Regions from separate parts of the Clostridium sp. JNZ J1-5 genome, predicted to be linked through region 2. Evidence: a T-box and tRNA genes for the amino acid it is inferred to sense, from the RefSeq annotation. Region 2 holds a T-box; the other holds one or more tRNA genes.
What was found. The T-box of region 2 lies ahead of ACWW38_RS03310 (valine--tRNA ligase). A T-box ahead of a tRNA ligase gene usually reads a tRNA of that ligase, here a tRNA-Val.
Positions count from the first base shown of each region.

Region 1: it encodes a tRNA-Val, which carries the amino acid that the T-box ahead of ACWW38_RS03310 (valine--tRNA ligase) is inferred to sense. The anticodon was not compared.

Region 1 is NZ_CM132773.1:2,612,985-2,619,559, reverse strand. It holds gene recD2 (SF1B family DNA helicase RecD2) at 1-1,702, opposite strand, end outside; gene metK (methionine adenosyltransferase) at 1,898-3,073, opposite strand; SAM riboswitch class I at 3,147-3,248, opposite strand; tRNA gene ACWW38_RS12635 (tRNA-Tyr) at 3,478-3,562, opposite strand; tRNA gene ACWW38_RS12630 (tRNA-Val) at 3,612-3,687, opposite strand; tRNA gene ACWW38_RS12625 (tRNA-Tyr) at 3,699-3,783, opposite strand; tRNA gene ACWW38_RS12620 (tRNA-Thr) at 3,789-3,864, opposite strand; gene yyaC (spore protease YyaC) at 4,140-4,691, shown strand; gene mreB (rod shape-determining protein MreB) at 4,817-5,848, opposite strand; gene spoIIID (sporulation transcriptional regulator SpoIIID) at 5,990-6,244, opposite strand; gene ACWW38_RS12600 (peptidoglycan DD-metalloendopeptidase family protein) at 6,368-6,575, opposite strand, start outside.
Region 2 is NZ_CM132773.1:650,372-656,946, reverse strand. It holds gene ACWW38_RS03325 (acyl-CoA dehydratase activase-related protein) at 1-1,013, shown strand, start outside; gene ACWW38_RS03320 (ABC transporter substrate-binding protein) at 1,068-2,078, opposite strand; gene ACWW38_RS03315 (serine/threonine protein kinase) at 2,156-2,686, opposite strand; T-box leader at 2,862-3,076, shown strand; gene ACWW38_RS03310 (valine--tRNA ligase) at 3,278-5,920, shown strand; gene ACWW38_RS03305 (bifunctional folylpolyglutamate synthase/dihydrofolate synthase) at 6,068-6,575, shown strand, end outside.

The DNA.
Region 1 (6,575 bases), 1.7 Mb from region 2:
TTTGTTGAAGTCTCTTATTTAAACTCTCTACTCCTAGTATCCCTTTTCTCATTGGAGTTAATATCTGAATATCCTTTATTTTATTCCAATCTCTATTAAACTTTGGCAGTCTTTCATAAATAAGCTCTACCAATGTATCTAAAATTTTTTCTGGATCTTCTCCCTTTAAAAAATAAAAATCTTTATTTTTTTTATTTAGAATAGGCATTTCTCCATTATTAATTTTATGAGCATTTACTACAATCATACTTTCTTCAGCTTGCCTAAATATATCTTTTAATCTTACAACCTTTACGCACTTGCTCTCTATTAAATCTCTTAATACATTTCCTGGTCCTACAGAAGGTAATTGGTCTGCATCACCAACTATTATAAGTCTTGTTCCCATAGGAATTGCCTTAAGTAAGTTATTCATAAGCAATATATCTATCATGGATGCTTCATCAATTATCAATACATCGCATTGTAATGGAGATTCTTCCCCTCTTGAAAATTCCATATCATCTTCATCGCTAAATCCAAGCTCTAAAAGTCTATGTATGGTCTTAGCTTCTCTTCCAGTAGCTTCACTCATTCTCTTAGCTGCTCTTCCAGTTGGTGCTGCCATAAATACAGTCATAGCTGAGTTTTCAAATATTTCTGTTATACATTTTATTATTGTAGTCTTCCCTGTACCAGGTCCCCCTGTTATTATTTCTAACCCATTTTGAAATGCACCTTCTATGGCCTCAATTTGAGTTGGAGCAAAAGTAATATTATTATTTTTTTCAAAACTTTTTATTTCTTCATCTATATCAATTTTAATATTATCATAGCTACTGGTGGAAAGCGTAAGTATCTTGCTTGTAACAGATAGTTCACAATAATAATAAGGCATGGTAAATACACATTCCTCATTGTTGATTATCTCTACCTTAAGTTTTCCATTTAGAACGGATTCCTGTATATTTTGAATTATATCTTCATTTGGAATTCCTAGTATACTTTGGGCTTCTTTAGTCAACTTAGTTAAAGGCATGTATGTATTTCCCATACTACAAAATTGATTTACTATATATCTTATACCACACTGTATTCTAAATGGAGAATTACTCTCTATCCCTAGGCTTCTTGCTATTTTATCAGCTGTTTTGAATCCAATACCTGAGATTTCATCGGTTAAAGCATATGGATTCTCTTTCACTGCATTTATTGAATTTGCTCCGTATCTTTTATGGATTTTAATACATTGCTTAACAGTAACTCCATAAGTCTGAAGGAACACCATTATATTCCTTATCTCTCTTTGTTTTGCATAAGATTTAGATATAGTCTCTATCTTTTTTATTCCTATACCATCTATTTCTTTTAATCTTTCTATATTTTCATCTAATATCTCTAAGGTTTCTTCCCCAAAGTGCTCTACAATTTTTTTTGCAGTAACTGGTCCTATTCCTGATATTATACCTGAAGATAGATATTTTTCTATTCCCTCTAGTGAAGTTGGAACTATCTCTTCACATGAACTCACTTTAAATTGTTCACCAAATTGAGGATGATTAAACCATTCACCCTGAATTTTTAAATTTTGCCCTTCTGATATATAAGGTATGAATCCAGTTATAGTGATTTTCTTTTTCTTATCCTTTATATGTGCTACTACATATCCATTATTTTCGTTTTTAAAAACTATTCCCTCTACTGTTCCTTGTACTTCAGCCATAAAATCGCTCCTAAAATATAATTAACTTAAGTTAATTATAAGGTATATGCCTAACACTTCTCAACTATTATGTATTATTTAATATTTTTACCATGATTTTATTTAATAAACCTAAAGCTACTTATCTGCTCCATATAAAAAAAGCTAATATCACTATGATATTAGCTTTTTATACTAAAATGTTTAATTCAATTATTATATATATTTTTTGATAGCTTCTACTTTATCTAGCTGTTCCCATGGAAGTTCTACATCAGTTCTTCCAAAGTGCCCATAAGCTGCTGTTTGTCTATATAATGGTCTTCTTAATTCTAAATCTCTAATTATTGCACCAGGTCTTAAGTCAAATACTTTGTTAACTATTTCTACTATTTTATCGTCTTCAACTTTTCCTGTTCCAAAAGTATTTACTAAAAGTGATACTGGGCGAGCAACACCTATCGCATAAGCTAAACCTATTTCAAGTTTATCTGCAACTCCAGCTGCTACCAAGTTTTTAGCAACCCATCTTGCTGCGTAAGCTGCTGATCTGTCAACTTTTGTTGGATCTTTTCCTGAAAAAGCTCCGCCACCATGTCTTCCGTATCCACCATAAGTATCAACTATAATCTTTCTTCCTGTTAATCCTGTATCTCCATGTGGTCCACCGATAACAAATCTTCCTGTTGGATTTATGTAGTACTTTGTTTTGTCATCTAACCATTCATTAGGAATTATAAATCTTATTACATGTTCCATAAGATTTTTACGTATTTGCTCTTGTGTAACTTCTGGATCATGTTGAGTTGAAACAACTATAGCATCTATTCTTACAGGTTTATCATCCTCATATTCAACTGTAACTTGAGTTTTACCATCCGGTCTTAAGTATGGTAATATACCGTTCTTTCTAACCTCTGTTAATCTTCTTGAAAGCTTATGTGCCATACTTATAGGAAGAGGCATATATTCTGGTGTTTCATTAGAAGCAAATCCAAACATAAGTCCTTGATCTCCAGCTCCTATTGCCTCAACTTCGTCTTTTTCACCTTCTCTTGACTCTAGGGCTTCATCTACACCCATAGCTATATCTACTGATTGTTCATCAATTGCTGTCAATACAGCACATGTTTCAGCGTCAAATCCATATTTAGCTCTTGTATATCCTATATCTGTAACGACTTCTCTTACAAGCTTTGAAATATCAACATAACAGTTCGTGGATATTTCTCCCATAACCATAACCATTCCAGTTGTAACCGCCGTTTCACAAGCTACCCTTCCATTAGGATCTTTTTCTAAAATAGCATCCAAAATAGCATCTGAAATTTGGTCACACATTTTATCTGGATGTCCTTCTGTTACTGATTCTGAAGTAAACAATCTTCTCATTCTAAAATCTCCTTTCTAAAAAAAAATAAAACCCCTTCTTAATTGAAGAGGTTGATTGCGTGATTATCATGATTTCTTATCTTGCAGATTAAATCTGCAGGAATTAGCACCTTAGTACAACAGTACCGGTTGCTGGGTTTCACAGGGCCAGTCCCTCCACCTCTCTTGATAAGATTTTTTCTTATCTATTATTTAATTTTACTTAAGCAAAATAATATTATCACAGTATAATATCCATGTCAATAACATGAAGCTTAACTTATCATTAATTTTACAAATATTTATTTTATACAAATATTTAATTTGATTTATATAAATTTAAAAATAGGAGGTTTTAACTGAATTTAAAATCAACATTCATATAAAACAAAAATAAAAAAAGACATCAACATTGATGTCTTCTATGGTGGAGGAGGATGGATTCGAACCATCGAAACGAAACGTAACAGATTTACAGTCTGCCCCCTTTGGCCACTCGGGAACTCCTCCATATTAACTTTTAAAAAACTTAACAGCTACCAACTTCTCTAAAAATAAATGGTGGGCACAACAGGGCTCGAACCTGTGACCCCCTGCTTGTAAGGCAGATGCTCTCCCAGCTGAGCTATGCGCCCATTTATTTATATGGTGGAGGAGGATGGATTCGAACCATCGAAACGAAACGTAACAGATTTACAGTCTGCCCCCTTTGGCCACTCGGGAACTCCTCCGAAATTGGTGCTGGCACCAGGACTTGAACCCGGAACCTACTGATTACAAGTCAGTTGCTCTACCAGTTGAGCCATGCCAGCATGCTTATTTATTTTTTATTTTCAGCGTTTTACCGCGTCAACGAATATTAGTATACCTAGAACTAGCACTTATTTCAACTCTAACTTTTGTTATTTAAATGAAATTACAAGCATATTGCTCTTAATTTCACCACATTACTTCGAATTACTTATACATTTATATCAATTATTCATCTCCTTTTTCCTTTTAATTCTATTATATTTTCTTTTTTTATTAATTTTTATTTCATATAGTATATATGCTTTTCATATAAATTATCAAGGAGGTGTCGTTCTTGAATAAAGTCAGAGTCCACTATAAAGATAATCTATCTTATTACGAAATAGCATATTTTTTAAAAGATTACATGGATGAAAATTCTGTTATAGTATGTATTGGTACTGACAGATGTATAGGAGATTGTCTAGGGCCATTAGTAGGAACATTATTAAAAAATGAAAACTTCCCACTAAAAGTATATGGAACTATTTCTGAACCTATACACGCTTTAAATATAGATAAACAGCTTCAGCAGATAAAAAAACTTCATCCCTCTTCTAGTATAATAGGCGTTGATGCTTGTTTAGGAGAAATGAAAAACATAGGGGAAATACAAGCTCGCGATTATCCTATACATCCTGGAAAAGGTGTAGGTAAAATTTTACCTGAAGTTGGGGAAACCTCCATAATAGGTATTGTGGACTCTAGTGATAATAACGAGCTATTTACAAATAGGAATATACGCCTAGATTTAATTATGGAAATGGCCAAAGTCATTACTCACTCTCTAATCCATTCATATTACCTTTCACAATTACATGATAAAAATATGGATAACATAATATAAATATCATATGTTTTAAGCTATCCTTAACTTCTCATAATTCCAAAATAATTTTAAATAAAATATACGCTCCATAATTTTAAGATTATAGAGCGTATATTTTATAACTTATATAATAAGTATATATATTAGTCTATTAGGTTTATATCCTGCCCCTTATAAGATGCATCAATCTTATCTAGGTAGCTTAGTACATCTCCAGTGCCTAGAGCAACTGATGAAACTGAATCTTGAGCAACATGTACGGGAACTTTAGTTACTTCCTCTATTAACTTATCCAATCCATTTAATAAGGATCCGCCACCTGTCATTACAATTCCTCTATCAGCTATATCTGCTGCTAATTCAGGTGGAGTTTTTTCTAAAACTGAGTGAGTACAATCTGCAATAGCATTTACCGCCTCACTCAATGCTTCTCTCATCTCTTCTGAGGATACACTTATATTTTTAGGGAGTCCTGTTATTAGATCTCTTCCTCTTATTTCCATACTTATATTCTCTTCTCTTTTATATGCGGTTCCAATATTCATCTTTAATTCTTCTGCTGTTCTTTCTCCAATCATGAGTTTATGTTTTTTTCTTATGTACTTTATTATTGATTCATCGAAGCTATCCCCGGCAACTTTAATGGAACTTCTTACAACCATTCCACCAAGAGAGATTACTGCTATGTCTGTCGTTCCCCCTCCAATGTCTATTACCATATTACCACTAGCTTTTGTTATATCTAACCCAGCTCCAATAGCTGCTGCCAAAGGCTCTTCTATTAAGAACACTTTTTTTGCTCCTGCATTAACAGCTGCGTCCTTAACAGCTCTCTTTTCTACTTCAGTAGCTTCACAAGGAACACAAATTACAACTCTAGGAGCACCTACTCTTCTTTTTCCACAGGCTTTTCTAATAAAATGTTTTAACATCTTTTCTGTTATATCATAATCTGATATTACCCCATCCCTTAAAGGACGAATTGCAACTATGTTGCCTGGAGTTCTTCCAATCATTTGTCTAGCTTCTTCGCCTACTGCCAATACTCTATTTGCATTTTTATCAATGGCTACAACTGAAGGCTCCTTCAAAACAATTCCTTTCCCTTTGATATACACTAGAACTGTTGCTGTACCTAAATCTATTCCCATATCTGTACTCATTCTAAAAAACATTCCTAATTTCACTCCTGCTCTTTCGTATTATATTACATTGTATATTTTCTACTATTATCTATACTTATTATATACGTTAATACTCATTTATTCCATAGTATTACAAAAAAAACCTTTATTTTTGAGCTTAATTAGGAATTATTAACCTTCTATTGTTTTATATTTCATTTTAGTTGCTTTACCGCCCCTAATATGTCTTTCTGATTTATTTAAATCCAATACATCCTTAGCCTCTTTAGCTACTTGAGGATTAATTTTAGGTAACCTCTCTGTCATATCTTTGTGTATTGTACTTTTACTTACTCCGAAGACTTTGGCTGTTTTTCTTATTGTAGCTTTAGATTCTATTATATATCTTGCTACTTCAAGAACTCTTTCTTCAATGTAATCTTTCAAAGTGCTACCTCCTTAACCTTATATATTTATAAATATGCACTTATGTTATTTTAAATTACTATATAACATCTTATTATTTGGCCATTTTCCGAATTTAATCGGAAAATGGCTTTTAATGTTAACCTAATATTTTATATACTTTTCTGGATTTTCACTTGAAAATTGTGGCTCTTCTTTTGCATTTTTAAGAACCTCAAAGTGCAAGAAATTATTTCCTATTTCTTCAGACATTCCTCTTAAAGAACTATTTCCAACTTTACCTATCTCTTGACCTTGGGTTACTTTATCACCTTTTTTAACTTTTACTGCTTTATCTAAGTTTCCATAAGAA
Region 2 (6,575 bases):
GCGGATGTAGGGCAAGTAACTATATAGGGTTCCTAAGAAAGGCATTAAAAGAAGCTGGATTTGAGAATGTACCAGTTATATCTTTAAACTATGTAGGACTTGAAAGTAATCCAGGATTTAAAATATCATATCAAATGGCTAGAAAATCTCTTACTGCACTTTTATTTGGAGATTTGTTTATGAGGGTATTATACCGTGTTAGACCTTATGAAAAGATAAAAGGATCAGCAAATCTTCTATATGAAAATTGGGTTGAGAAGTGTAAAAAAGTAATAAGAGAAGGAGATTTTAAGTTAGCAAAGAAATACGTATATGATATAGTTGAAGACTTCGATAATTTAGAAATATTAGATATTAAAAAACCAAGGGTTGGAGTAGTTGGAGAGATCCTTGTAAAATATCATCCAACTGCAAATAACGATATTGTAGCCATACTGGAAAGTGAAGGGGCAGAGGCTGTAGTTCCAGACCTTACAGATTTCTTCCTTTACTGTGCTTATGATGAAACATTTAAATATAAGTATTTATCAGGAAGCCTAAAAGCTAAGCTTATAAGCGATGCTGTTATTTGGGGGATAGAGTATTTTAGAAAAGATATGAAAAAGGCCCTTAAAAATAGTAAAAGATTCCAATCGCTTTCAACAATAAAAGAGCTTGCAGAAGGGGCTGAACCTATATTATCTATAGGTAATCAGACAGGAGAAGGCTGGTTCTTAACTGGAGAAATGGTAGAGCTTATACACAGCGGAGTAAAAAATATTGCTTGTTTACAGCCATTTGCATGTCTTCCGAACCATGTAACTGGAAAAGGAGTAATAAAGGAACTAAGAAGGAGATATAAAGGATCTAATATAGTTGCTATAGACTATGATCCAGGTGCCAGTGAAGTAAATCAGTTAAATAGAATTAAATTAATGCTGGCAGTAGCTGAAAAAAATCTAAAAGAAGAATCAAATGAACTAAAGGACGATTTGACAGCAATAGGAGAAGTAGCAAGCGGTAAGCAAGTTTAAAATAGTGAATAGTATAAAAGGGCTAATGTGAAAAATCACATTAGCTCTAATTTTTTATTTTTTCACTTGATCAGCAAATTTATTAGTAGCAATTGTATCAAAGGAAGGTCTTTCTTTTATTAAATCAGCTTTATAAGATTGAATTATATCCATAAGCCTATTTAAATCTTCTGCTTTCATTGCAGGAGTTGGTGAGAAAGAATTGATACTTCTGTAGTTTTTAATAACGTTAGTTAAAATTCCAATGTCACTTCCAGGGAAGAATGATGCAATTGATTTTGCCACTTCTTCATCACTGTGATTAGCCACCCAGGTTTGACCTTTATAAATAGCATTAGTGAATTTCTGAATAACTTCTGGATTTTTATCCATATAAGACTTAGTAGCAAAGAAACAAGTATAGGGAAGAGTGCCAGCTTCTTTTCCGATAGAACTAACAATATATCCTGCATTTTCTTTTTCTAACATACTTCCGGTAGGTTCAAACAAAGCTACATAGTTTCCAGTGCCAGCCTTAAATGCTCCAGCTGTTGCTGTAAATGCTAGGTTAGTAATAAGATTAACATCTTTAACTGGATCTAAGTTGTGTTTTTTTAGAACGTATTCAAGTGACATCTCAGGAACTCCACCTGGTCTTCCGCCTATAATTGTTTTGCCTTTTAAAGACTCCCATTTAAAATTATCTTCTTTATTTCTACCTACTAAGAATGAGCCATCTGTTTGAGTTAATTGAGCAAACAATATAGGTAAATCTTCACGATGTTGATTATAGATATAAATAACTTGTTCAGGACCGCAGAAACCAATTTCAACACTACCGCTTAAAACTTGTTGCATTGTTTTATCTGCACCTTGCCCAGTGGAAAGATCTATATCTAGTCCTTCCTCTTTGAAGAAACCTTCGTTTATGGCAACGTACATAGGAGCATAGAATACAGAACGTACAACTTCATTTAATCTTATTTTTTGTAGAGATTTACTTTTATTATTACTGCATCCAAAGAGAGTTATAGAAGTTAAAAGAACAGCAATAGCTAATAATGTACTAAATACTCTTTTTTTCATAAAGATTACCCCCTTATATTAATTTATGTTATAAATTAGTATATGAAAGTTTTTTAAAAGGGGTGAGTAAAGATTATTTAGCTTTTCCAGGCTTCATATAAATCAGGACGTTCTTTTTTTAGTATTTTAAAAAATTTTTTTGAAACTTTTAATTTTCTAAGACCAGATATCATATGCTTAGGATACTTTTCTTTTCTAGTGTAATTATTTTTTAATCCTATTACCTTTAATTGTCCATTTTTAGTGATAAAAATATGTGAAATACCTGTATCTAATCTTGAAAAGTCTAGTGCTTTAAAGTTTTCAATGAGATCAACTAGAGAAAGGGCAAGGGATTCATTTAGGCTGTATTTTTTTATATAATCTATTAAACATATTCCATCTATATATTCTCTTATTATATAACCTAATCTATATTCATATACCTGAGGAAAGTATTTGTTATCTTTGCAATATTTAAGTATCAAGTACTCTCTTCTGCAATCATCAATATTTTTGCATATCTTAATTATTCTGCTATCATGTGTAAGATATATTTTTTCTTTTTTGCTGTGATGAATTATTTTAGAATTAGTTAAATCTATTCCAGGAACAATTTCAATTTTCATGCTAATACCTCATTTATTTAAATATTTAATATAAGAGATATTTTTAGGGTAGTATATATTTATAAAAAACAAGTATATATTATTACAATATTCTTTTTGTACAAGATAAGTGAAAAAATAAGGGTAACTCTTGACAGTTTATAAAATAGATGTATAATAAAAAATAATTGTATATTAAGCAGCAGGGAAAAAGAGGAGTAAAGATATAGGAATATTAAGAGAGGAAAGTCCATTGGCTGTAAGGCTTTCTATATGAATTATCTTGAAGGTAGCTTTGGAGCTTCTTTATCGAAATAGTAGTAGGTAAAGACGGTGGTCACATCGTTAATTTAATGAGTGCCTGTAAATTTTACAGGAATTAAGGTGGTAACGCGCGCTGTCGTCCTTTGGGATGTCAGCGCTTTTGTTTTATCTGATGACTACCATCCGTAATACTCCCACTTCTAAAGTGGGAGATAACGGCTGCTACGTCCCTAGATAAGGGCTTCTAAGCTTCAGTTGGAGAAAAAAGCTCCACCTGAAGCCAAGAATCCTCTTTATTAAAAATAGAACCTGCACAATTTAAATAGATTACGAGGAGGAAGAAAACATATGGCAGAAGTAAATATTTCAAAAACATATGATCCAAAAGAATTTGAAGAAAGAATTTATAAAAGTTGGGAAGAAAAAAAATACTTTACACCAAAAGTGGATGATAAAAAGAAACCTTATACTATTATGATGCCGCCGCCAAATATAACAGGGCAGCTTCACTTAGGCCACGCTCTTGATGGAACTTTACAAGACGTTTTAATAAGAGCAAAAAGAATGCAGGGTTACAGCACTCTATGGCTTCCAGGAGAAGATCATGCCAGCATAGCTACAGAAGTAAAAGTTGAGAAAGAGCTTTTAAAACAAGGTCTTAATAAAAAGGAAATGGGAAGAGAAGCATTCCTTGAAAAGGTATGGGAATGGTCAGAAGAGTATAAAGAAAGAATTAGAAATCAATATAAAAAACTTGGAGTTTCTGCTGACTATACAAGAGAAAGATTTACAATGGATGAAGGTTTAAGCAGAGCAGTAAAACAAGTTTTTGTGGACTTATATAATGAAGGACTAATATATAGAGGAAATAGAATAGTAAATTGGTGTCCTAAATGCCAAACAGCTATATCAGATGCAGAAATAGAATATGAAGAACAAAACGGAAACTTCTGGCACATAAAATATCCTGTAGTTAATAGTGATGAAAGCTTAGAAATAGCTACAACTAGACCAGAAACAATGCTTGGAGATACAGCTGTTGCAGTAAATCCTAATGATAAGAGATATTCTCACTTAATAGGAAAAACACTTATGCTACCTTTAGTAGAAAGAGAAATACCTATAGTTGCTGATGAATATGTAGATATGGAATTTGGAACTGGAGCAGTTAAAATAACACCAGCCCATGATCCTAATGACTATGAAGTTGGAAAGAGACATAATCTTCCACAAATAATTATGATGAATGAAGATGGTACTATAGCTAAAGGTTATGGAAAATATTCTGGACTAGACAGATATGAAGCTAGAAAAGTTATAGTTAAGGATTTAGAGGAAAGTGGATACTTAGTTAAGATAAGAGAGCATGTTCATAATGTTGGAACCCACGATAGATGTTCAACAACTATAGAACCTTTAACTTCTAAACAGTGGTATGTAAAGATGAAGCCTCTTGCAGAACCGGCTATTAAAGTTGTTAGAGAAGAAAAAATAAAATTTGTACCAGAAAGATTCTCAAAAACATACTACAATTGGATGGAAAACATTCAAGACTGGTGTATTTCAAGACAACTTTGGTGGGGGCATAGAATCCCTGTTTGGTACTGTGAGGACTGTGGAGAGATAATAGTATCTGTTGATGAACCAACAAAATGTAGTAAGTGTAATAGTAATAATTTAAAGCAAGAGGAAGATGTACTAGACACTTGGTTCAGTTCAGCATTATGGCCTTTTTCAACACTAGGCTACCCAGATAAAACTGAAGACTTAAAATATTTTTACCCAACAAGTACACTAGTTACAGGATACGATATAATATTCTTCTGGGTTGCTAGAATGATATTCTCAGGACTTCATAGTATGGGAGATATCCCATTTGATACTGTATTAATCCACGGTATAGTAAGAGATAGTCAAGGAAGAAAAATGTCTAAGTCTTTAGGCAATGGAGTTGATCCTCTTGAAGTTATAGAGAAATATGGAGCAGATGCCTTAAGATTTATGCTTACTACTGGAAATGCTCCTGGAAATGATATTAGATACTATGAAGAAAAAGTAGAGGCAGCAAGAAACTTTGCAAATAAAATTTGGAATGCTTCCAGATTTGTTATGATGAATTTAGATGAAAGATTAATAGATGAGTATAGAGATTGCAAAGAATATACTATTGCTGATAAATGGATATTATCAAGAATAAATACAGTAGTTAAAGAAGTAACAGAAAACATAGATAAATTTGAAATAGGAATAGCTGCTCAAAAGATATACGATTTCATGTGGACTGAGTTCTGTGATTGGTATATTGAGCTTGTAAAACCTGTTTTATATGGAGAAGATGAAAAGGCTAAAGGTATCGTTTTAAATGTGTTAAATGAAGTTTTAAGTACAGGTCTAAAACTATTACATCCTGTAATGCCTTATATAACTGAAGAGATATATGTGAACTTACCTAATTCAGAAGAAACTATAGTAACATCTAAGTGGCCTGAATACAATGATGCCTTAAAAGATGAAAAAGTAGAAGAAGAGATGAATTATATAATAGAAGCTATAAAAGCTTTAAGAAATGTAAGAGCAGAAATGAACGTTCCACCTTCAAGAAAGGCAAAGGTTACAATATATGCTTCTGAAGGTAGAGAAGCTTTCGAGCAAGGAAAGATATATTTTGAAAAGTTAGCTTCAGCGTCAGAGGTTGCATTTACAGACTCCAAAGATCAGGTGCCTGAAAACTCTGTTTCAACAGTAATTAAAGGAGCAGAAATGTTCATGCCTCTTTTAGACCTAGTTGATTTAGAAAAAGAGTTAGAAAGATTAAATAAAGAAAAAGAAAAACTAGAAAAGGAAATAGATAGAGTAGAAAAGAAACTTTCTAATGAAAAGTTTACAAGTAAAGCTCCAGAAGCTGTAGTAAATGAAGAAAGAGAAAAGGGCGAAAAATATAAAGAGATGTATAAGGCAGTAGTAGATAGAATAGAAAGTCTAAAAAAATAAAATTTAGTTTTTGCAAAAACGCTGGCCATTAGAGGTCAGCGTTTTTTATAGAATTGATAAACATTATGAGTTTGATTTGATTGTGCAAATTTGATAGAATTAGTTTTAAATTAAACTGAAATAGAGTAAAAAGTGAGGAAAATAAATATGGATTATATGCAGGCTATGGAGTATATTGAAGACGCTGCAAAGTTCAGTATGAAACTTGGTCTTTCAAGAACTGAAAAGATATTAGAATTTCTAGGAGAACCACATAAAAAACTTAAATGTATACATATTGCAGGAACCAATGGAAAAGGATCTACAACAGCTATGATCTCTAATATTTTAATAGAAATGGGATATAAGGTAGGAATGTATACTTCTCCATATATAGAAGAATTTGAGGAGAGAATTCAAACAAATAATAAAAATATACCCAAGGAGGAGCTGGCTAGAGCTATAACAAAAGTATCTATAGCAGTAGATAAAGTTTTAGGACTTGGCTATGATAATCCTACTCAGTTTGAAATAATAACTTGTGCAGGCTTATTATACTTTTATGAACAGGATGTTGATTTTGCAGTGATAGAAGTTGGACTTGGTGGAAGACTAGACTCAACTAATGTCATTAATCCTATACTAAGCATTATTACCTCTATAAGCTATGACCACA